3 regions of the Bacillus shivajii genome follow, and region 3 is predicted to be linked to each of the others. Evidence: predicted binding sites of a transcription regulator. Region 3 holds the regulator's gene; each other region holds the start of a gene.
What was found. Region 3 encodes LexA, which represses DNA repair genes until DNA is damaged. Its sites were predicted from a motif close to CGAACATATGTTCG; they were not measured.

Region 1: a site for LexA is predicted at 3,598-3,611, ahead of uvrB (excinuclease ABC subunit UvrB). Genes of this name have one in related genera too.
Region 2: a site for LexA is predicted at 5,114-5,127, ahead of ruvA (Holliday junction branch migration protein RuvA). Genes of this name have one in related genera too.

Annotation. Positions count from the first base shown of each region.
Region 1 covers NZ_CP084703.1:3,689,814-3,697,438, reverse strand. The annotation lists gene LGQ02_RS17880 (S41 family peptidase) at 1-1,442, shown strand, start outside; gene LGQ02_RS17875 (PDZ domain-containing protein) at 1,724-3,463, shown strand; gene uvrB (excinuclease ABC subunit UvrB) at 3,846-5,831, shown strand; gene uvrA (excinuclease ABC subunit UvrA) at 5,840-7,625, shown strand, end outside.
Region 2 covers NZ_CP084703.1:1,276,323-1,283,947, forward strand. The annotation lists gene pheA (prephenate dehydratase) at 1-34, shown strand, start outside; gene safA (SafA/ExsA family spore coat assembly protein) at 652-1,938, shown strand; gene LGQ02_RS06170 (YhcN/YlaJ family sporulation lipoprotein) at 2,090-3,352, shown strand; gene LGQ02_RS06175 (YebC/PmpR family DNA-binding transcriptional regulator) at 3,538-4,266, shown strand; gene LGQ02_RS06180 (BofC C-terminal domain-containing protein) at 4,373-4,906, shown strand; gene ruvA (Holliday junction branch migration protein RuvA) at 5,159-5,776, shown strand; gene ruvB (Holliday junction branch migration DNA helicase RuvB) at 5,798-6,796, shown strand; gene LGQ02_RS06195 (DUF2905 domain-containing protein) at 6,796-7,014, shown strand; gene queA (tRNA preQ1(34) S-adenosylmethionine ribosyltransferase-isomerase QueA) at 7,073-7,625, shown strand, end outside.
Region 3 covers NZ_CP084703.1:2,499,598-2,507,222, reverse strand. The annotation lists gene spoVK (stage V sporulation protein K) at 1-239, shown strand, start outside; gene hflX (GTPase HflX) at 256-1,530, shown strand; gene LGQ02_RS12250 (methionine gamma-lyase family protein) at 1,547-2,812, shown strand; gene glnA (type I glutamate--ammonia ligase) at 3,181-4,518, shown strand; gene LGQ02_RS12240 (hypothetical protein) at 4,564-5,019, opposite strand; gene lexA (transcriptional repressor LexA) at 5,405-6,028, opposite strand; gene yneA (cell division suppressor protein YneA) at 6,263-6,580, shown strand; gene LGQ02_RS12225 (YneB family resolvase-like protein) at 6,577-7,251, shown strand; gene LGQ02_RS12220 (DUF896 domain-containing protein) at 7,322-7,558, shown strand.

The DNA of each region.
Region 1 (7,625 bases), 1.2 Mb from region 3:
TAGTTGGAGCAGGTGGAATGTATGCTGGCGTTCAATTTGCTGAAGGGAATCAAGCAGAGCCAGTGATCGAACAAATTAGTGAAGACGAACTGACTGAGGCAGATTCAAGTGATGAAGAACAAACAGAACCGACTATTTCTACAGAGGAGCAAATGGAAAAGTTCCAAAAAACGTACGAAATGGTATTGAGTCGTTATGTTGATGATTTAGATGAATCGGAGTTACTTGAAGGAGCAATTAACGGTATGCTCGAAAGCTTGGATGACCCATATTCTGTCTATATGGACCAAGAAACAGCACAAGAGTTTATGGAATCACTCGATTCTTCCTTTGAAGGTATTGGTGCTGAAGTAAGTATGACAAATGGGAAAGTGACAATTGTCGCGCCATTTAGAGATTCACCTGCAGAAAAAGCTGGACTACGTCCAAATGACCAAATTATTAAAGTAGATGGCGAGGACATTGAGGGCTTATCGTTATATGATGCTGTACTGCAGATTCGTGGAGAAAAAGGAACGACCGTGACTTTAACGGTTCAGCGTCCAGGTGTAAATGATCTATTAGATTTTGATGTTGTTCGTGATGAGATCCCAATAGAAACGGTTTATAGCGATGTTGTCGAAGAAAATGGTAACCGAATTGGTGTCATTGAATTAACATCGTTTTCAACTAACACATCGCAACGATTTGAAGAAGAATTAACGCAACTTGAAAGTGAAGGCATTGATGGCTTAATCATCGATGTACGCGGAAACCCAGGCGGTTTTCTACAAAGTGTAGAGGAAATAGGGAACCTTATTATTCCGGGTGGAGAGCCTGTTGTACAAATTGAAAATCGAGATGGTGAACGGGTCAGACATATTTCAAGTTTGCAGGAAGATAAAGACTATCCGATGGTTGCTCTCATTAATGAGGGGAGTGCCTCTGCATCAGAAATTTTATCAGCTGCAATGAAAGAAGCTGGCGGGCATGAAGTTATTGGTAGATCAACTTTTGGTAAAGGAACGGTGCAACAAACATTGCAAATAGGGGACGGTAGTGAATTAAAATTAACCATTTATAAATGGCTTACTTCTGATGGCAACTTTATAAATGAAGAAGGTGTTCAGCCAACGATTGAGGTCGATCAACCTGACTTTTTCTACGTCTCACCAATCAATGTTAATGAAGAACCATTAACATTTGATATGAACAATGATCAAATTAAAAATGCACAAACAATGCTTGATGGTTTAGGGTATGATCCAGGGCGATTAGATGGATATTTCGGTGAGAAAACGGAAGATGCCGTGCGTAGCTTCCAAGCGGATGAAGGTTTGGAAGAAACAGGCGAGATCAATGAAGAAACGGCAGAATTTATTCAAAAACGAGTATTTGAAGCTGTTCAAGATCGTGAATATGACAATCAGTTTAAAAAAGCGATTGAAGTGCTTACGCAATAACAAATGTTTAGGAGACCTGACCATAGGTCTCCTTTTCGTTTTCTCCCCTTAAAAAACTAAGGTGATCATTCCGAATTTTTAAACATTCGTCTAGTTTATGAAAAAAAGCACTTTTCTTTTTCTTAATTTGTTTTACAATGAAAGGAAGAACAATTCGGGAAGTGTCTTTTTAAAGAGGTAAGAATATAAATTTTAATTTCAGGGAAATTGTTTAGTCTAAGGTGCCTTGCGTTTTTTCTTAATAGACAAGCATACAGCACATCATTTGAGGAGGGATAGGTTTGGAAGTCATAGGCTTGGAAGTGTTAAAAGCTATTGGACAGTTTTTTATTCATCCCTTAACGTACATATTTTTTCTTGCGGTTCTTTGGCTTGGTACTCGCCGTGTGAAGAGGGAAAGAGAAGATTTTCATACACGTGTTTATGATTTTATACATGAAGTGACGTTTCCACTACTAGTCGGGCTAGTTAGTGCCGTAGCAGTTTCGATCGTTGTAATGACTGTTGGGATTGTCATTCCAGTTGGAATGCTTGTTTTGTTAATGACTTTATGGGGGCTACTTCTTCCATTTAGACAAGTAAGATGGTTAAGTATGACAACGATCGGTTCGGTTGCGATGTTATTAATATTTGTGCTTCCAGAAGGTGGAACACCGTATTCACTATTAAATACATGGTTAATCGATATTCATAATATGAACATGGTTGGATTTGCATGGTTACTTGTGATTTTGTTTACAGCAGAAGCAATTCTTCATCTTGCACAAGGTTGGAAAAGTACAACACCAGCATTAAGTAAAAGTACAAGAGGAAAAACAGTCGGTATTCATAAAGTGGATCGACTTTGGTTTTTACCGATTTTTCTTCTCGTTCCTGCAGGTGCAATTTCCTATTACGAGTGGTGGCCGCTCTTTTCGCCGTCCGGAACTGAAAGTGCAGGTCTTCTGCTTGTCCCATTTGTATTAACGTGCCAAGTTGCCGTACAGAGCCAATTTCCGAAAGACGGAATTAAAATCTATGGGAAACGATTATTACTTTTAAGTATGATTTCCATTGTCGTTGCTGTATGTGCAATTTTTTGGCCTATTTTAGCTCCTGTCGTTGCTGCAACGATTTTGCTGTTAAAAGAAGGATTGTACGTATGGTATCACTCTGTTGACCGTCGTCGTAACAGCATGTTTAGCAATCATGCAGAAGGGTTAGTTGTACTTGGTGTTCTTCCGTACTCAACAGCTGATAAGATGAACATTGAAGTTGGAGAAGTGATTTCGAAAGTAAATGGTTACGAAGTGAATTCACAGCGTGAACTTTATGAAGCGCTCCAAATGAGTCCAGCATACTGTAAATTAGAAGTGATTGACCAAGAAGGAGAAATTAGGTTTACGCAATCTTCAAGGTATGAAGGAGATCACCATCAAGTAGGGTTATTATTTATTCCAGATGATCCATATGGAAACTTGTCACCTCGTGCATTACGCTCTTCTGTCGTGATTTATAAAGATCGTGAAGGTACAAAAGTTGAGGGCGAAGGGTTTGACGAAGTTGCATCGTCTGAAGAAGAACAACAACCAATAAGTGAAAAAGAAACGGAAGCTCACGATAAACTTATCGAAAATAACGGGAATATTGACGTTCCTCAAACTGAAAAGGATAACGAAGTTGCTAGTGAAGAAGAGGTTCAAGTAGAGCCATTTGAGGAAGTGGCAGCAACGACCGAAGACAATGAAGAGGTTTTAGTAGATAAAGAGATAGAGTCCTCACAAGAAGAGGCAAACAGTAATGAAGAAAAAGTAAAACTTTTTTCTAATGAGGAAGAAGCAAAGCAATTAAATGAATCGTTAGCAGAAGATGTATCAAAACCGACACCTACTGTGCAAGATGAGGCTCCATACGGACAAGCATCTGGGTTATCAGCTTTTTACGAAGAGTTTCGAAAAAGTAAACCTTCAAAAGATCAATGGAAACAAGATGCATCTGACGGAGCAAGTGAAACGGAAGAGAATGACGATAAAAAGAGTTAGTAAATCACCGCATACACTGCAAGGTTTACAAAGTATATAAACGAAACGTAAAGTCGCCTGAGGAGCTATATTCCAGAGGCGGCTTTCTTTATTGAATACCTTTATACTTTTTTCCTTGAAGGGACGACATAGTACGAATGTATGTTCGTTATTTTTCATTTATGTGTTATAATGATACACAAAGGTTAAGAATGGGTAATAAAGGTAATATGACCGAGCTCGTTACTTGCATTTTAGAGCTACGTTCGTAATGATAGATACAAGGAAAAGAGAAATGAAACTCGATATTTTCTACTTTATATTAATAATAGTGATTAACAATAGACGAAAAGCTTCTTACTAATTTTTAAAACGAGGGGGTACAGTCATAATGGAACAACCGATGGTCAATACATTTGATTTACACTCCAAATATTCACCTCAAGGAGATCAGCCGAAAGCGATCTCAGAGCTCGTCAAAGGAGTGAATGAAGAAAAGAGATTTCAAACGTTACTTGGAGCGACAGGGACAGGTAAAACATTTACGGTTTCTAACGTCATTAAAGAAGTGAACAAACCGACACTCGTTATTGCCCATAACAAAACATTAGCGGGGCAGCTCTACAGTGAGTTTAAAGAATTTTTCCCGAACAACGCTGTAGAATACTTTGTAAGCTACTATGATTACTACCAGCCAGAAGCATATATTCCACAATCTGATACGTACATAGAGAAAGATGCAAGCATTAATGACGAAATTGATAAGTTACGTCACTCAGCTACAAGTTCACTCTTTGAAAGAAACGATGTCATTATCGTCGCAAGTGTATCGTGTATATACGGTTTAGGTTCGCCTTCAGAATATCGTGATTTAGTTGTTTCGTTGCGTACAGGAATGGAGATTGAACGAAATGATCTTCTACGTAATCTCGTAGACGTGCAATACGAGAGAAACGACATTAATTTTACTCGTGGAACGTTTCGTGTTCGTGGAGATGTCGTTGAAATTTTCCCAGCATCAAGAGATGAACATTGTCTTCGTGTGGAATTTTTCGGTGATGAAATCGACCGAATTACAGAAGTGGACGCTCTAACTGGTGAGGTACTAGGTGAACGAAATCATGCCGCGATTTTCCCAGCTTCTCACTTCGTTACGCGTGAGGAAAAACTAAAACGTGCGATCGTAAACATTGAAAAAGAATTAGAAGAGCGTTTAGCAGATTTGAACGACAAAGGAAAACTCCTAGAAGCACAGCGACTTGAGCAGCGGACAAGGTACGACATCGAAATGATGCAAGAAATGGGATATTGTTCTGGGATCGAGAACTATTCAAGACATTTGACGTTTCGAGAAGCTGGAGCAACGCCTTATACATTATTAGACTTCTTCCCAGATGATTTTCTTATTGTCGTCGATGAATCGCATGTGACGTTACCACAAGTACGTGGGATGTACAATGGTGACCAAGCTAGAAAAGGCGTGCTTGTCGACCACGGGTTCCGTCTCCCTTCAGCAAAAGATAATCGACCGTTGAAATTTGAAGAGTTTGAAAAGCATATTTCACAAACAATTTTTGTTTCAGCAACACCAGGACCGTACGAACTAGAAAAGTGTCCAACTGTTGTCGAACAAATTATTCGTCCGACTGGGCTACTTGATCCATCAATCGATGTTCGTCCGATCGAAGGGCAAATTGACGACCTCATCGAAGAAATCCGTGTTCGAAAAGAACGTAAGGAACGTGTTCTTGTGACAACGTTAACGAAGAAAATGTCTGAGGATTTAACGGATTACTTTAAAGAAATCGGTATTCGTGTGAAGTATTTACATTCTGATATTAAAACGTTAGAACGAATTCAAATCCTTCGCGACTTACGACTCGGAGAATTTGATGTTCTCGTCGGAATTAACCTTTTAAGAGAAGGACTTGATATTCCAGAAGTATCACTAGTCGCTATTCTCGATGCGGATAAAGAAGGCTTCTTAAGAGCAGAGCGTTCGCTAATCCAAACGATGGGGCGTGCTGCACGTAATGCGAATGGACACGTGATTATGTACGCTGATAAAATGACAAAATCAATGAACATTGCGATAGAAGAGACGAAACGCCGTCGTTCCATTCAAAAAGAATTTAATGAGAAACATGGCATAACGCCTCAAACGATTCAAAAAGCAGTGCCAGAACTTATCCAAGCAACATTTGCAGCTGAAGATGAAGAAACGTATGATGTAAAAGAAGTTGCGAAAGCCGAGAAGATGAGTAAGAAAGATCGCGAGAAGGTTATTGAACGAATGGAAGCAGAAATGAAAGAAGCAGCGAAAGGTCTCGACTTCGAACGTGCCGCCGAGTTACGAGATGTCATTATTGAATTAAAAGCAGGAGGATGAAACTGATCATGACTCAACAAAATATCGTTGTTAAAGGGGCGAGGTCCCACAATTTAAAAAATATTGATGTGACGATTCCGAGAAATAATCTAGTCGTTTTAACTGGTTTATCTGGATCAGGAAAGTCATCACTTGCTTTCGATACGATTTACGCAGAAGGGCAACGCAGGTATGTTGAATCGCTGTCTGCTTATGCTCGTCAATTTTTAGGACAGATGGACAAGCCAGATGTTGATACAATTGAAGGACTGTCACCGGCCATTTCGATCGACCAAAAAACAACAAGTAGAAACCCACGTTCAACCGTGGGGACCGTTACCGAAATTTACGATTATTTACGACTTCTTTTTGCTCGTGTCGGAAGACCAATTTGTCCTAAACATGGAGTTGAAATAAGCTCACAAACGGTCCAGCAAATGGTAGATCGCATGACGGCTTACCCTGAGCGAACGAAAATGCAGATTCTTGCCCCTGTTGTATCAGGTCGTAAAGGGACACATGTGAAAGTGCTTGAAGATATAAAAAAACAAGGTTTTGTTCGTATACGTGTTAATGGTGAAATGCGCGAAGCAGCGGAAGAAATCGAACTTGATAAAAATAAAAAGCATAATATCGAAGTGGTCGTTGATCGGATTGTGATCAAAGAGGGAGTTGAATCGCGTTTAGCCGACTCGATAGAAACGGCATTAAATTTAGCAGACGGTAGAGCGATGGTCGATGTGATTGGCGAAGAAGAGCTGTTATTTAGTCAAAAACATGCCTGCCCTCACTGTGGTTTTTCGATTGGTGAACTAGAGCCACGGATGTTTTCTTTTAACAGTCCATTTGGCGCTTGTCAGTCTTGTGATGGTTTAGGAAGTAAACTTGAGGTAGACTTAGAGCTCGTTGTTCCTGATTGGAGCAAGGCGCTTAATGAACATGCAATTGCTCCTTGGGTACCGACGAGCTCACAATACTACCCGCAGTTATTGAAAAGTGTTTGTGAGCATTATGGAATTGATATGGACGTCCCTGTCGAGAACCTTCCAAAACATCAAATCGATAAAGTTTTGTATGGAAGCGGGAATGAGAAAATCTACTTCTATTATGAAAACGAATTTGGTCAAGTAAGAGAAAAAGAAATTTACTTCGAAGGTGTGGTTCACAATATATCACGTCGATATCATGAAACAGCGTCGGATTATATACGCGAGCAAATGGAAGGATATATGGCGCAAAAGCCTTGTCCGACATGTAAAAGTCACCGTCTTCGAAAAGAATCGCTTGCTGTGAAAGTAGACGGTCAACATATTGGGGAAGTGACAAAGCTATCTGTAAAGGATGCCAAAGTATTTTTTTCACAACTTGAATTGACCGATAAGGAACTTGCCATTGCTCGTATGATTCTAAGAGAGATTGAAGAAAGACTAGGCTTTTTAGTAAATGTCGGATTAGAGTATTTGACCTTATCACGGTCTGCTGGAACTCTTTCCGGAGGTGAGGCGCAGCGAATCCGCTTAGCAACGCAAATCGGTTCCTCACTCATGGGCGTTCTCTATATTCTTGATGAACCTTCGATAGGACTTCACCAGCGTGATAATACTCGGTTGATTCGAACGTTAGAAAAAATGCGTGACCTCGGCAACACATTAATTGTCGTTGAGCATGATGAAGATACAATGCTTGCTGCGGATCATATTATTGATGTCGGTCCTGGAGCAGGAGTTCACGGTGGGGAAGTGATCGCAGAAGGTTCACCGAACGAAGTTATGAAAGACGAGAATTCGTTAACGGGACAGTTTTTGTCTGGGAAGA
Region 2 (7,625 bases), 1.2 Mb from region 3:
AAAAGAAACAATTAATGATTGCTCGCTCTCCTAATTTCTATAGGAGAGCTTTTTTGATTATGGTCTAAAATGAATTTCATAATTATTGCCACTTATGAGCCAAGGGGTTAGAAGCATGAAAAAAGAAGTACTGCCCACGTTACCATGTTTTATAACCGTGTAAAATTGGCAAGTAGCCGGTTAAACCGACAATTGAATACGGATGTGTAGCTTAAAAATAAAACTGTTATAAAAGATGTTTTCTTTAGACTCAAATGGCTCAATTTAGCTATTATATATTTTCTTTATTTTTAAGTGCTAAGGAAGAAGTTTTTCGCATAGGTTGTGTTGAGTAGCCTTGTTTTTCGTCATATAGCATAAATTTTAAAATGATGCTGATTGAATGTTATGGAATTTGGTTTTTCGTTTTGTAAAAACTTCGCTTTCTGGTCGTTATAAGCTTTTATATTGGCGGATTTCTTTACACTTGAATAGTAATTATTTATGAAGTCGATTCCAACCAGTTGGTTTTCAAAGTGTAAAGTATAGCGGTTACTATTGCTTGAACCGTTATTACTTGGTGAAAAGCCACGTTTTATTATGGGAAATGAGTGACGATTCGCCCAAGTGTGCATAGAATGTATTGACATTGTATGGGAGGGATCAGTAAAAGTGAGAATTCATATTGTTCAAAAAGGGGAAACGCTTTGGAAGCTCTCACAAAAGTATGGGGTAGACTTCGAAGAGCTAAAAGCTGCTAACACACAGCTGAGCAATCCAGACCTAATCATGCCAGGGATGAAAATCAAAATTCCTACAAATGGAGTGCAAGCAAAGCATGCACCTCCTAAAAAAGAAGCACCAGTGAAGGAAAAACCAGTGGCAAAAGAGGCACCGAAAAAGCCAAAAATGCCACCTCCATCAATTAAAGAGGAAAAGGAGAAGCCAATACCAAAGCCAGTAGCTCCACATGTTCCTGAACCTGCGCCGGCACCAGCACCACAGCCATCTAAAACGTATCAAACACAAAAAACAAATGTTAATTTTAATTTTTATAAAAAGCAACAGCCAACGTATAAAATTCCAGCTCCACCGAAAGTGCCTAAACCGAAAGAGCCACCTAAAGTAAAAGAAGAGCCAAAAGTGAAGGAAAAGCCGAAGGTGAAACCAAAACCAAAACCTCCAGTAAAAGAAAAGCCAATAGCAAAGCCTAAAGAGAAACCAATTGCTAAACCAAAAGAGAAACCAATTGCTAAACCAAAAGAGAAACCAATTGCTAAACCAAAAGAGAAACCAGTTGCTAAACCGAAAGAAAAACCTGTGACAAAGCCAGTAACTAAACCGATGGAAATGCCAATGGAACAACCAATGGTACATCCATTTCAAGATTGTTATCCAATTACGCCAGTAATGCCAGGATGTTATCCGTATCCTCCATTATGTGCGGCACCTTATCATTTTGCACATACGCAGACTCATCCAACAATGATGCCTCATGGTCCAGGTTATCCAATGGGTCATGGAATGCCAATGGGGATGCCTCATCCGATGCATATGCACCCTATGCATTATCCAATGCAACAGATGCCGTATATGGACCATATGCAGCATCCAGGTCAAATGCCGCATATGGAAGGGATGCCACATCATGGGCAAATGCCACATATGGAAGGTATGCCGCATCCAGGACAAATGCCTCAAATGGATCAAATGCCTCAAATGGATCAAATGCCAGATATGGAGCATCATGATTTTAACCATGAGGATATGGGGCATCAATACCAGCAGGACTTACCGTCTTATGGTGATGTGACAGCATATTATAGAGCTCACTTTCCTGGCATGGCAATGCATCCACCCCAAGCCACTTATGGCATGATGGCTCCTATGCCATATTATGGTTACGGTCCTCAAGGAGGATCAAATGAAGAAGACACATCTGATGATGAAAATAACTGAATAAAAATGGAATGAAGGAAAGCTGTCTCATAAAGGCGCGTTATTTCGCCAATGAGGCAGCTCTTTTATTTTTACATAAAAATTACCGTTAAAACATTGGAATCAAAATGAGCCCTCATAGACAACCTAAATGTTGAAAGGAGGGCATTAAATGAAGAAATTTGCACTAAGTTTAACGGCAGTCACCATCTTGTTATCAGGTTTAGCTGGTTGTGGTGATGTTAACGATAATGCAGCTAATAACCAACAAGAAGGATTTACAGTTAATCAAGGACGTCAAGGCGGGAACTTTTACGGTGCTCGTGGTGACGGAACGGGTATGCAAGGTGCATACAACGACATGAGAGGTCGCGAAACTGAAGGTTACGGTCAACAAGGACATTTAAGAGGTTGGAACAACCGTGTTGATACACACGGACAAGCAGCTAGAAGAAATCGAACAGGTGCATTAGGAGCACAAGAGCGTGGGATTGGTCGAGATGCAGCATTAGGTACTCGAAATAGAGGACTTGGTGCTGACCGAGGTGGAGCATTAGGAGACCGCAGACGTACTGGTGCTTTCGGTGAAAGACGTAACCATGGAGCATTAGGAGGTCAACAAGGAAGACATGCTGGTGCCCACGGTACTCGTGCAGGTGCTTATGGTGGGTTTGGCCGAGGTATTGTAGGTAACGACCGTCCTGGAATGGTTGATGAGGATGGAATTTTAAATCGTCGTCCTCGCGCTTTACAAGGTCAACAAACAAGTCGTGATAAAGGACGAGTAGGTGCAAACACGTACCGAGGAGCAAACATTTTAGGTGACCGTGACAGAGGTGTACCACGAGGGCAAATGCGTGATGGAACACGTGGTCGAATGGGAGAAACAAACATTACAGGTGAAGGACTACGTGGTCAAAACCGTATGGGAGAAGCTAATTTACCTGGTGACAGACAGCGTGGACAAAATCGTTTAGGCGATACAGGACAATTAGATAACAGAAATCGTGGCGGTATGGGACAACAAGGCATGTTTGGTGATGGTCAAACGAGGCAACAAGGTCAGCGTGGTAATGTAACAGGCTATTTTGATAGCCAAGATGGAAAATCGGCACGAGAAATTTCTAACCGTGTTGAAGCGCAAGAAGAAGTAGACGACTGTCGTGTAATTGTAAATGGTGATGATGTTGTCGTTGCCGTTGAAGCTGACGGTAATGAACAAGAAATTGAAAATAAAGTTGAATCGATGGTATCAAGAATGGCGGATGACAAAGATGTTCATGTCGTTAGCGACCGAGAACATTTTAAGACAGTCCGCGGCATGGACGAACGATTGCGTGCAGGCGAACCGTTTGAAGAAGTCGGCGCAACATTCGACGATATGCTTCAAGATCTTGGTCGTGCGGTTCAACGCCCATTTGAACGCAGCCGTTAATATGTAGATGAAAAACAGGTGAATTCTCACCTGTTTTTTCTAATGAAGATGCAAGTATTAGTCAATTAATCGAGGTAATCAACAACAAACAAAACTTCGGCCATATAAAAAACGCCAATTTTACATTTTCTCTCCTATAATTTTTTTATATACTATACATAGATTATCGAAATGGGGGAAGGAAAATGGCAGGACATTCAAAGTGGAGTAATATCAAGCATCGCAAGGGGAGACAAGATGCAAAAAAAGGGAAAGTCTTTACGAAAATATCCAAAGAAATATTTGCTGCGGTACGTTCTGGAGGAGATGATCCGGATACGAATACGAAGCTCCGCATGGCGTTAAATAAAGCAAAGTCTGCAAATATGCCAAATGAGAATATAGACAGAACAATCAAAAAGGCAAATGGAAATATTGAAGGTGTTTCTTATGAAGAAATTACGTATGAAGGTTATGCACCACACGGGATTGCAGTTTACGTTGAAGCGCTAACAGATAATAAGAATAGAACTGCAGCTGAAGTACGACTTGCATTTAATAAAAATAATGGCAACCTTGGTGAAACAGGGTGTGTATCTTTTATGTTCGATAGAAAAGGTCTTTTAATCATAGAGGTGGATGAAAACTTCGATGAAGAGGCGACTCTCCTAAAGGCAATTGAGGCTGGTGCTGAGGATGTCTCTGTATCTAACGAGCGTGCTGAAATATATACGTCTCCAGAAGACTTTGAAGAAGTTAAGCAACAATTAGAGTCAGATGGTTACAACTTTATTTTTTCCGAAGTAACGATGATTCCAACGACAAAAACAGAACTTGATGAACAAACGGCAGATGAAGTCTTTGAACTAATCGATGCATTAGAAGATAATGATGATGTACAAAATGTTTATCATAATTTAGATATTGAAAGTTAATTTTAATCTTCTAGGATAAAGCTACCTAAGTTTGGAAAACCTTATAATAATTCCTAACATAAAGAAGGAAATAATTTAGATGTTTTCCGACAAGGAGGCTTTATCTATGGTTTCTACAATGAACAGAAATCAATTATATGGCATTTTGCTTTTGATGATAACAACAATTGTGCTTGTTATGGCTACTTATTCTAGTGAGACGAAAGCTCAAGTTGATCATGAATCGTTTGAGGCAAAGACGGTTGAAGTTATTTTACAACGACATTACTTAGACGGTGAGGTTAGTGAAGAAACAGTTGAAGAAACGATATGGTCTATGGAAGACTTTTGGTCGTTTTATGATGACTGGCAACTCGTTGATCAAGGTGAAGATCAAGTGGTTTTTAAACAAGACCTAAATGACATATCCCCACTGTTGAAAATGAATGGTTATTTCGGTCTTTCTGATGAGGGAACATTAAATATATATAATGGAAGACCCGATGATAATGAGGTCATTCAATCTTTTTTCCAAATTAATACGAGTCGGCTGAAAAGTCATTTGCACGATGAGTTAGTGGAAGGTATTCCAGTTTCAAGCAAAGATCAATATTTGCAAGTATTAAAAACATATGAAAAATATGCTGTAAATGATTTATAATAAAATCTGGCCCCTTTCAAATAGTTGATGCAGCTGTTTGAAAGGGGCTTGTGTTTTGTTATACTAGCAGAATTTATAATATTTCGGTTGATAGTCTAACGGCAACTAAGGCTTTCGCCATGAGGGTTTGGCGATAAGCCAAGTTTTGTTTATCGCCATTACGAAAGCATAAATCAATAAAAAATCTTCTCACAATATGCTAAAATAGAAATGTGTGTTCGTATTTTATTTTGAAGTAGAGGAGAATGGTTTGTGATTGAGTGTTTAACAGGAAAAGTGATTCATATAGAAACGGAAGCAATTGTTATTGATGTTCACGGAGTGGGGTATCTCGTATATTGTGCAAACCCATTTCGTTTTCAAGAATGGCTTGATGAAACGAAGACTGTTTATACATATCAGCATGTACGTGAAGATGCAATCCAATTATTTGGTTTTCTAAATCGTGAAGAAAGGCGCTTGTTTGAGAAACTCCTTCAAGTATCAGGAATTGGTCCTAAAGGAGCACTTGCTATCCTTGCTTCTGGTGAACCAAAAACGGTTATTCAAGCAATAGAAGAAGAAAATGAACGTTTCCTCGTTAAGTTTCCTGGTGTTGGTAAAAAAACAGCTCGTCAAATGATTCTAGATTTAAAAGGGAAGTTGCCAGATGTAATGCCATCACTTTTCGAGGATGAATATAGTGACGAAACTTCTTCAAGGTTTTCGGAAAGTGATCCAAATAAAGAATTAAATGAAGCTGTAGAAGCATTAAAAGCTTTAGGATATGTTGAAAGAGAAATCAATAAAGTGCTGCCTGAAATTAAAGAGCAGCAGTTGTCTACTGATGAATATATTAAAAAAGCGTTACAACTTATGCTGCAAAGATAATAAACGTTGGAGGAAGATAACATGGAAGAGCGTATCGTAAGCGGAGAATCACAAGCGCAGGAAGATTGGGAAGAACGGAGTCTCCGCCCGCAAACATTATCTCAATATATTGGCCAACGCTCCGTGAAAGAAAATTTAACGGTATTTATTGAAGCGGCAAAGATGCGAGAAGAGTGTTTAGACCATGTGTTATTATATGGACCGCCGGGTTTAGGGAAAACAACATTAGCAATGATTATCGCAAATGAAATGGGGGTTAACTTGCGTACGACTTCAGGTCCGGCTATTGAACGTCCAGGAGATTTAGCTGCTATCCTTACTGCATTAGAGCCTGGGGATGTTTTATTTATTGATGAGATTCACAGGTTAAACCGGTCTGTAGAAGAAGTGTTGTATCCGGCGATGGAAGACTTTTGCTTAGATATTGTCATAGGGAAAGGACCATCAGCGCGATCTGTGCGTTTAGACCTTCCCCCATTTACCTTAGTTGGAGCAACGACAAGAGCGGGCATGCTGTCAGCACCATTGCGTGACCGTTTCGGAGTTATGAGTCGTCTTGAGTATTATAAGCAAGATGAACTAACCGAAATTGTCCAGAGAACTGGCGATGTCATGGATATTCGTATTCATATAGAGGCGGGAGAAGAAATTGCAAGGCGCTCACGTGGTACCCCGAGAATTGCGAACCGCTTGTTAAGGCGTGTTCGTGATTTTGCACAAGTACGTGGAAATGGAGAAGTTGATTTACAAGTAACACAAGAAGCTTTAGAATTACTTCAGGTTGATCGTCTAGGTTTAGATCATATTGACCATAAATTATTAATGGGGATCATTGAAAAGTTTAGAGGTGGTCCGGTAGGGTTAGATACGATTGCAGCAACAATTGGTGAGGAGTCTCATACAATTGAAGATGTTTATGAACCATATTTATTACAAATTGGATTTTTACAACGTACACCACGAGGGCGAATGGTTACCCCAAAGGTTTATGAGCATTTTCAAATGGAGGTGCCAAAGTAGTGACACAAATTCCTAAAATGTTAATTACGTTAGGGATCATTTTAGTCATTATCGGTTTGTTATGGCAAGTTGGTGGAAAGTACTTATCCTTAGGGAAACTTCCTGGGGATATTTTTTTCAAGCGTGGGAACACAACATTTTATTTTCCTATCGTTACATCCATCGTGCTTAGTATTGTCTTATCATTAATTTTGTATTTTATCGGACGTTTCCGTTAAAACTCGTATGTAATCCACGTAAAAAGTGGAATTGAAGTAAAGGAAGGTTTAATGAATCATGGATGTAAAACAATTTGATTTTGATTTACCAGAAGAGCTAATCGCTCAAACACCTTTAGGAGATCGTTCTTCTTCAAAGTTACTTGTTATGGATAAAAAAACAGGTGAACGAGAACACCGTCGTTTTTTTGAAGTAATTGAGTATTTGCAAGAGGGAGACACTCTCGTATTAAACGATACAAAAGTTTTACCGGCTAGACTTTTTGGAGTTAAAGAAGAAACCGGGGCGAAAATTGAAGTGCTCTTATTACACGATGAAGGTGAACATACGTGGGAAGCCCTTGTCAAACCAGCAAAAAGGGTAAAAGTCGGGACCGTTGTACAATTTGGAGATGGATTATTAAAAGCGACTTGTGTGGAGGAAATGTCAGAAGGTAGACGGAAGATGAAGTTTTCGTTTAACGGTATTTTTCATGAAATTTTGGATCAGTTAGGTGAAATGCCGCTTCCTCCATATATTCAAGAGCAACTTCAAGAAAAAGATCGATACCAAACGGTCTATGCTAAGAACCGAGGCAGTGCTGCAGCACCGACAGCAGGACTTCATTTTA
Region 3 (7,625 bases):
ATGAGCGAGAGTATACAGTTAGTGAAAGTGCAGAACAAACTTTAAGACAATTATTAGTTGATGCAAAACAAAAGGAATATGAGCATTTTAGTAATGGACGGTTTATTCGTAACTTGTTGGAAAAAAGCATTAGAGCACAGGCACTTCGTTTACTTGAAGAGGACGATTATAACAGAGAGAGATTAATGACATTATCTAGTAGAGATTTACGAAAAGCATATAAGGCCTCAAATAATTAGCTTAGGAGGAATGAGTGTGTACGATAAAGGTCAAGTCGATAAGGAGAGAGTCTTACTCGTCGGTGTAAAAAGCCAAAGCATCGACGATGAAGCTTTTCTTTTTCGAATGGATGAATTAAGAGAATTAACGAAAACTGCTGGTGGGACGGTCGTGATGGAGGTCACTCAAAATCGCGAACATCCTAACTCAGCGACATACATAGGTAAAGGAAAAGTGAATGAGATGGTTCAAATCATTGAAGAGTATGATATTCAGCTTATCATCTTTAATGATGAACTATCGCCATCGCAATTACGTAATTTAACGAAGACATTAGATGTTAAGGTGATTGACCGAACGCAGCTAATCTTAGATATTTTTGCGAGGAGAGCCCAATCAAAAGAAGGTAAATTACAGGTAGAGCTTGCTCAATTAAGCTACCTATTACCTCGTTTACGTGGACAAGGTCATATGTTGTCGCGTTTAGGTGGAGGAATTGGGACGAGAGGACCGGGTGAAACGCAATTAGAAGTTGACCAACGTCATATTCGCAATCGTATGACAGATATTAAACGTCAACTTGATCAAGTTGTTTCACATCGGGAGCGTTATCGAAGTAGACGAAAGAAGAATCAGACGTTCCAAATTGCTTTAGCGGGTTATACGAATGCGGGAAAATCGACACTTCTTCACCGTTTGTCTGAAGCAGACGTGTACATGGAAAATCAACTATTCGCAACGTTAGATCCAACGACGAAAAAAATGTCAATGCCTTCTGGTATGGATGTTTTATTAACAGATACAGTTGGTTTTATTCAACAATTGCCAACCTCATTAATTGCAGCTTTCCGATCAACGTTAGAAGAAGTAAAAGAAGCAGACTTAATTTTACATGTTGTCGATGCTTCGAATGAAGACTTTCCAAACCATGAAAAAACTGTGAATCAGTTACTAAGTGAATTAGAAGCTGACAAGCTTCCGATCCTAACCGTCTATAATAAACGTGATGCTTTAACAGGGGACTTTATCCCTTACACGGAAGGGCCGTCTATTTTGATGAGTGCATATCACGAGAAAGACTTGTTCAAGTTAAAAGAAAAAATTGAAGCTGTGATGGAAGAAGATTTTTCTCCATATATCGTGTACATAAATGCTCATGAAGGTAAGCTACTTCATCGTCTCCAGCAAGAAACGATTCAACAAGAAAGAATCTTTGATGAAGAAAAGGAACGATATTTTGTACGAGGATACGCATCACCACAATCCTCGATTTACCATGAGCTGCAACAGAGACAGCAAACTGAAGACTAAAGGAGCTCTATTGAACATGCAATCAGACGTATTAGAACAATTAGAGGAGATTCGCAATCATGCCGAATCAACATTACAACCTTATTTTCAAAAACGAGAGAAGATTAGCGAATACAATCAAAGAAAAGTGTTAAAAGCATTTAAAAATCATGAAGTGTCGGATTTTCATTTTCAAGCTTCAACTGGGTATGGTTATGATGATTCGGGAAGAGATACATTAGAAGCGATTTATGCTGAAGTGTTTGGTGGGGAAAAAGCGATTGTCAGACCGCAAATCGTTTCAGGTACTCATGCAATTAGTACAGCTTTATTTGGCGTCCTTCGCCCAAGTGATGAACTTTTATACATTACAGATAAACCATATGACACATTAGAAGAAGTTGTCGGTGTTCGTGGAGAGAATACAGGTTCATTAAAAGACTATGGAATTGGTTATAATTACGTACCTTTAATAGAAGGTGCTGTTGATTTTGAAAAGGTGCAAGAGGCGATTACTAAGAAAACGAAAGTAATTGGTATTCAACGTTCAAAAGGGTACGATTTGAGGCCATCATTTACAATTGAGCAAATAAAAGAGATGATTGATTTTGTCAAAGATATTAACAATGAGATCATTGTTTTTGTTGACAACTGTTACGGAGAATTCGTAGAAAAACAAGAGCCATGCGACGTAGGAGCAGATTTAATGGCAGGATCATTAATTAAAAATCCAGGGGGCGGCATTGTAAAAACGGGTGGCTATATTGTTGGGAAAGAAAAATATATAGACCTATGCGGTTATCGCTTAACGGCACCAGGAATTGGATTAGAAGGAGGAGCTTCACTTTATAGTTTACTCGAAATGTATCAAGGATTTTTCCTAGCTCCTCATGTCGTTAATCAAGCAGTAAAAGGGGCAATATTTACAGCGAAATTTTTAGAAGATGTAGGTATGGAGACTTCACCATCATGGTCAACGGAACGAACGGATTTGATTCAATCAGTTGTCTTTCCGTCAAAAGAGACGATGGTCGGTTTTTGTCAGGCGATTCAAGGAGCATCTCCAGTAGACGCTCATGTGAAGCCTCAGCCGAGTTATATGCCGGGTTATAAAGATGATGTGATTATGGCGGCGGGAACCTTTATTCAAGGAGCAAGTATTGAATTAACCGCCGACGGACCACTTAGACCACCGTACACAGCATATGTGCAAGGTGGTTTAACGTATGAACACGTAAAGATCAGTGTTTATGACGCGGTTCTATCACTGATTGAAAATGGTTTATGGTCGATTGAAAAATAAGATTACTTGTTTATGAAAGCGGGGAATGGATGTAGTATCCATTCCTTTTTCTATGCGATCGTAAGATTTTGTTTAGATCGTTTGTTAACTTCAAAGGTTAGTCATAGTTAGGAGAGGGATAGAATGGTAATAAAACGATGTTTTCAAATAAGGAGTGATAGCAGGAAAAATTCTTTGTTAGATTATCTAACAACATTACACATAACGAATAAAATCTTCGTTAGTATAAGATTAACGAAAGACAGCGAAGGTGAATGAAAGATCATTTGAAAGTATACAGTAACTCATTTTCGCTTATTTTAAGAAAGATGGAAGACGTCTGTAAATGCATTTATAGCATGGACAATTTTAAGGAGGAGAAAATTTAGATGAGTAAGTATTCAAAAGAAAACATTATGAAAATGGCTGAAGAAGAGAACGTACGATTTATCCGACTACAATTTACAGATTTATTAGGGATTATTAAAAACGTAGAAATTCCTGTTGGTCAGCTTCCAAAAGCATTAGACAATTTAATGATGTTTGATGGATCATCCATTGAAGGATTCGTTCGAATCGAAGAGTCTGATATGTATCTTTACCCGGATTTAGATACTTGGGTCATCTTCCCATGGACGCCAGAAAAAGGGAAGGTCGCTCGTTTAATCTGTGATGTATATAATCCAGATGGAACACCATTTGAAGGAGATCCTCGCGGCGTGTTAAAACGTGTCTTAAAAGAAGCAGAAGAGCTAGGATTTACAGAATTTAATATTGGACCAGAGCCTGAATTTTTCCTCTTTAAAAATGATGAGAGAGGCGAACCAACACTTGAATTAAATGATAAAGGTGGATATTTCGACTTAGCTCCAACGGATTTAGGTGAAAATTGCCGCCGTGATATCGTGTTAGAACTTGAAGATATGGGCTTTGAAATTGAAGCATCTCACCACGAAGTTGCGCCAGGTCAACACGAAATTGACTTTAAATATGCTGATGCAATAACTACGTGTGACAACATCCAAACGTTTAAGCTCGTTGTAAAGACGATCGCAAGAAAGCACGGTCTTCACGCAACATTCATGCCTAAACCACTATTTGGAGTGAACGGAAGCGGGATGCATGCGAATATGTCACTTTTCCGCAGTAAAAAAGAAAATGCTTTCTTTGACGCGGATACACCAACGCAATTAAGTGAAACGGCGATGCAATTTTTAGCTGGTACACTAAAGCATGCAGATGCTTACACAGCCATCACAAACCCTACAGTGAACTCTTATAAGCGTTTAGTTCCTGGATATGAAGCGCCATGTTATATCGCTTGGTCAATGAGAAATCGTTCTCCATTAGTACGCATTCCATCTTCAAGAGGAATTAGTACGCGTATTGAAGTACGTAGTCCAGACCCAGCAGCAAACCCATACTTAGCAATGGCAGCTTTACTTGCAGCCGGTCTTGATGGAATTCGTAACGAAATGACACCACCATCTGAAACTGATGGTAACATTTATGCAATGGATGAAGAGGAAAGAGAAGCAGAAGGAATTCATGCATTGCCTGCAACATTAAAAGGTGCCATTGATGCATTGAAGAAAAATGAAGTCATTACGAAATCTCTTGGTGAACACGCACTTGAACACTTTATTGAAGCAAAAGAAATCGAGTGGGACATGTTTAGAACCCAAGTACATCCTTGGGAGAGAGAGCAGTACATGACGACTTATTAATAGCAAAAAAGTCCTTGATACGTATTCAGTATCAAGGGCTTTTTACTACTCATACATACTTAATGAATCATCAGTATCATAAATAGACTCCCATTCTTTATAAGAGAGTTGAAAATCTTTAGGGTAAGTTCCTGCTAAAAGGGTAAACGCCCCCTTATCATAGAGGATGAAATAACTTTTCTTCATGTCAACATCTTTTGATTCTTTTGATTCAAAAGATTTTATCATTTCTTCTTTCTCGTCTTCTGTAATCTCTACGTTTAATACTTTTGTTATACCTTTAGACCCATCATTTTTAACTAAAGAGTAGACTCCGTATCCATACCATTCTTTTTCTTCTGTAAACATCTCTCTTTTAGCTTCGTCGTATTTTTGTTCCCTTTGATAATAATACCCACAATGAAAACAACACAAAAATGTTTCATCAGTTTTATAATAGAAATCTTCTAATGCTGTTTTTTTACATTGTGGACATTCAACATTTGACATAATAGAGGCCATTCATCTACACTCCTTTAATTGATATAAGTTTTTTTGTAATTAAAAGGTTGAGAGTGTTAAAAAATGATCACCTACTTTCGATCAAACTTTTATTTGAAGTGATTCTTGGAAGTTCAAATTCGATTGTTTTAAAGGTGTATAGAAGGTATAAATCTAAGGGGATTTTTAGAAGTAATTAAAAATGATGGCAAAAAGGTAGAAAAATAACATGAAATTATATTTATATTAACAATTCAGAGGTTAGAAAACAAGTGTTCGGGTATGTTGTTGATTTATGTAACTAATATTTAAACAGTGGAGAATTGACCAATTTAATAGGTGGCTTTATCTTATTGTGATTTTGTGATTTTTTAGTCACACAAAAAACCACCCATTTGGGTGGTTTTTAATGAATCGTCCGGAATACTCCAACAACTTTTCCTAATATATGAACATTTCTTAAGATGATCGGTTCAAGTGTTGCGTTCTCTGGTTGCAAGCGAACATGATCTTTTTCTTTGAAAAAGCGTTTAACAGTTGCTTCATCTTCCTCTGTCATTGCAACGACAATATCACCGTTATTAGCACTTTGTTGCTGACGTACGACGACATAATCCCCATCAAATATACCAGCTTCAATCATCGAATCTCCTTGAATCTCAAGAATAAACGAATTTTCATCGCCAACTAAATGTGCGGGCATTGGTAAATACTCTTCAATATTTTCAATAGCTGTAATCGGTGAACCGGCAGTAACTTTACCAATGACAGGAATATATAAAGAAGGTGATTCGGATACTCGTGATGGTTCATCTTCCATTCCTATAACTTCAATAGCTCGAGGCTTTGTTGGGTCGCGGCGAATATATCCTTTCTTTTCTAATCGAGACAGGTGTCCATGTACAGTTGAACTGGAAGCGAGTCCGACTGCTTCACCTATTTCCCTAACAGATGGTGGGTACCCTTTTTCTTTTACTTTGTCTTTTATAAAAGCAAGTATATCTTGTTGCCTTTTTGATAGTTTTGTCATTGAATGCACCTCGTTTATTGATTGATTTTATGCGGTGTTCTACGTAAGTTCAAAATAGTTCACAAAATAAATTGACTAGCTCATTTACATCAAAATCTGAATAATTATTTCAGGAACATTATACCATGGCTAAAAAAAAGGTGCAAACATCCGTTCTCTTTTTGTGTTGACACGAACAGATGTTCTTGATAGTATGTATACGAACAAACATTCGTTTAAAGTGGAGTGAGTAATATGGTAAAGTTAAAAAGTTTTAAAAGAGGAATCGATTGTTCGATATTTGTTTTATTTTTAGCGATGGGTTTATTTATATGGACAACTGCAACGGCATCGGAACTTCCTGATGATCAACGTCTATTAACAGAAGAGTGGGTTGTTGAAGAGGGGCAATCTTTATGGACGATTGCCTCAGTACAAGCTGACAATGTAGATATGCCTGTTCAGTCTGTTATTTTATGGATACAAGAAAAAAATGAATTAAATGATTCTAATATATACCCAGGTCAAAAACTTACTATTCCTGTAGATTTGGAGGGTTATGTAACAGAATGAAGCTTCGTGCAATTATCTATACAAGAGTAAGTACAGAAAAAGAAACTCAAGAGACATCCCTTAAAAGGCAGCAAGAGGAATTATTAAAAGGGGCCGATGAATGGGGGATGAAGGTCGTTGACGTTGTAGAAGAAAAAGCAAGTGGCTATGATGTAGACAGAGATGGTTTTTTGAATATGCTTACAACATTTAAAGAAGGCAAAGCAAACGCTTTACTCATCCAAGACGATACTAGGCTTGGCCGTGGTAATGCAAAAGTAGCATTAATACATCAGTTAAATAAATTAGGGATTCGTATCTATACAATGGAGGATATGGGGACAATGGTTCTTTCTGAAACAGATACAATGATATTAGATATTGTTTCAATCGTAGAAGAGTATCAAAGGAAGCTTCATAACCTTAAAATTAAAAGAGGCATGAAAAAAGCAGTTGAACAAGGTTATGACCCATCCATAAATTTAATTGACAAAAAGCATGGTGGAGGTCGTAAAAAACAAGATGTGCCGATAGAAGAGATTGTTCGTCTTAAAGAGAACGGACTCACTTTTCATGAAGTAGCTGCAACGTTAAGAGGGTTTGGATATTCGTTATCAAAGGCAACTGCACATAGACGATATCAAGAATATAAACGTAAACAACAACAACCCGAAAACGAAGGTTACACTTGAATCCTATAAAGAGTTCTTGTACGATAATAGAGGTTACTTGTCTAGTGCCATAAATGGAGGGTTCATTTGTATGTTAAGCAAAGACAAAATTCAACGCATCAACGAATTATCAAAAAAATCAAAGGCAGAAGGACTTACACTTAAAGAACAAAAAGAACAAAAAAAATTAAGAGAAGAGTATTTACAAAATGTTCGTCAATCTTTTAAGAATCAGTTGAAGTCGGTAAAAGTAGTTGACGATGAAGGTAACGATGTAACGCCTGACAAGTTAAAAAAAGAAAAAGGACAAGACGGAATGACTCACTAATGGTTGAGCTTTCGGTCTTGTTTTCGCTTTCATGAAAATTATTTAAAGAAGAAGGTCGTTTTATTCA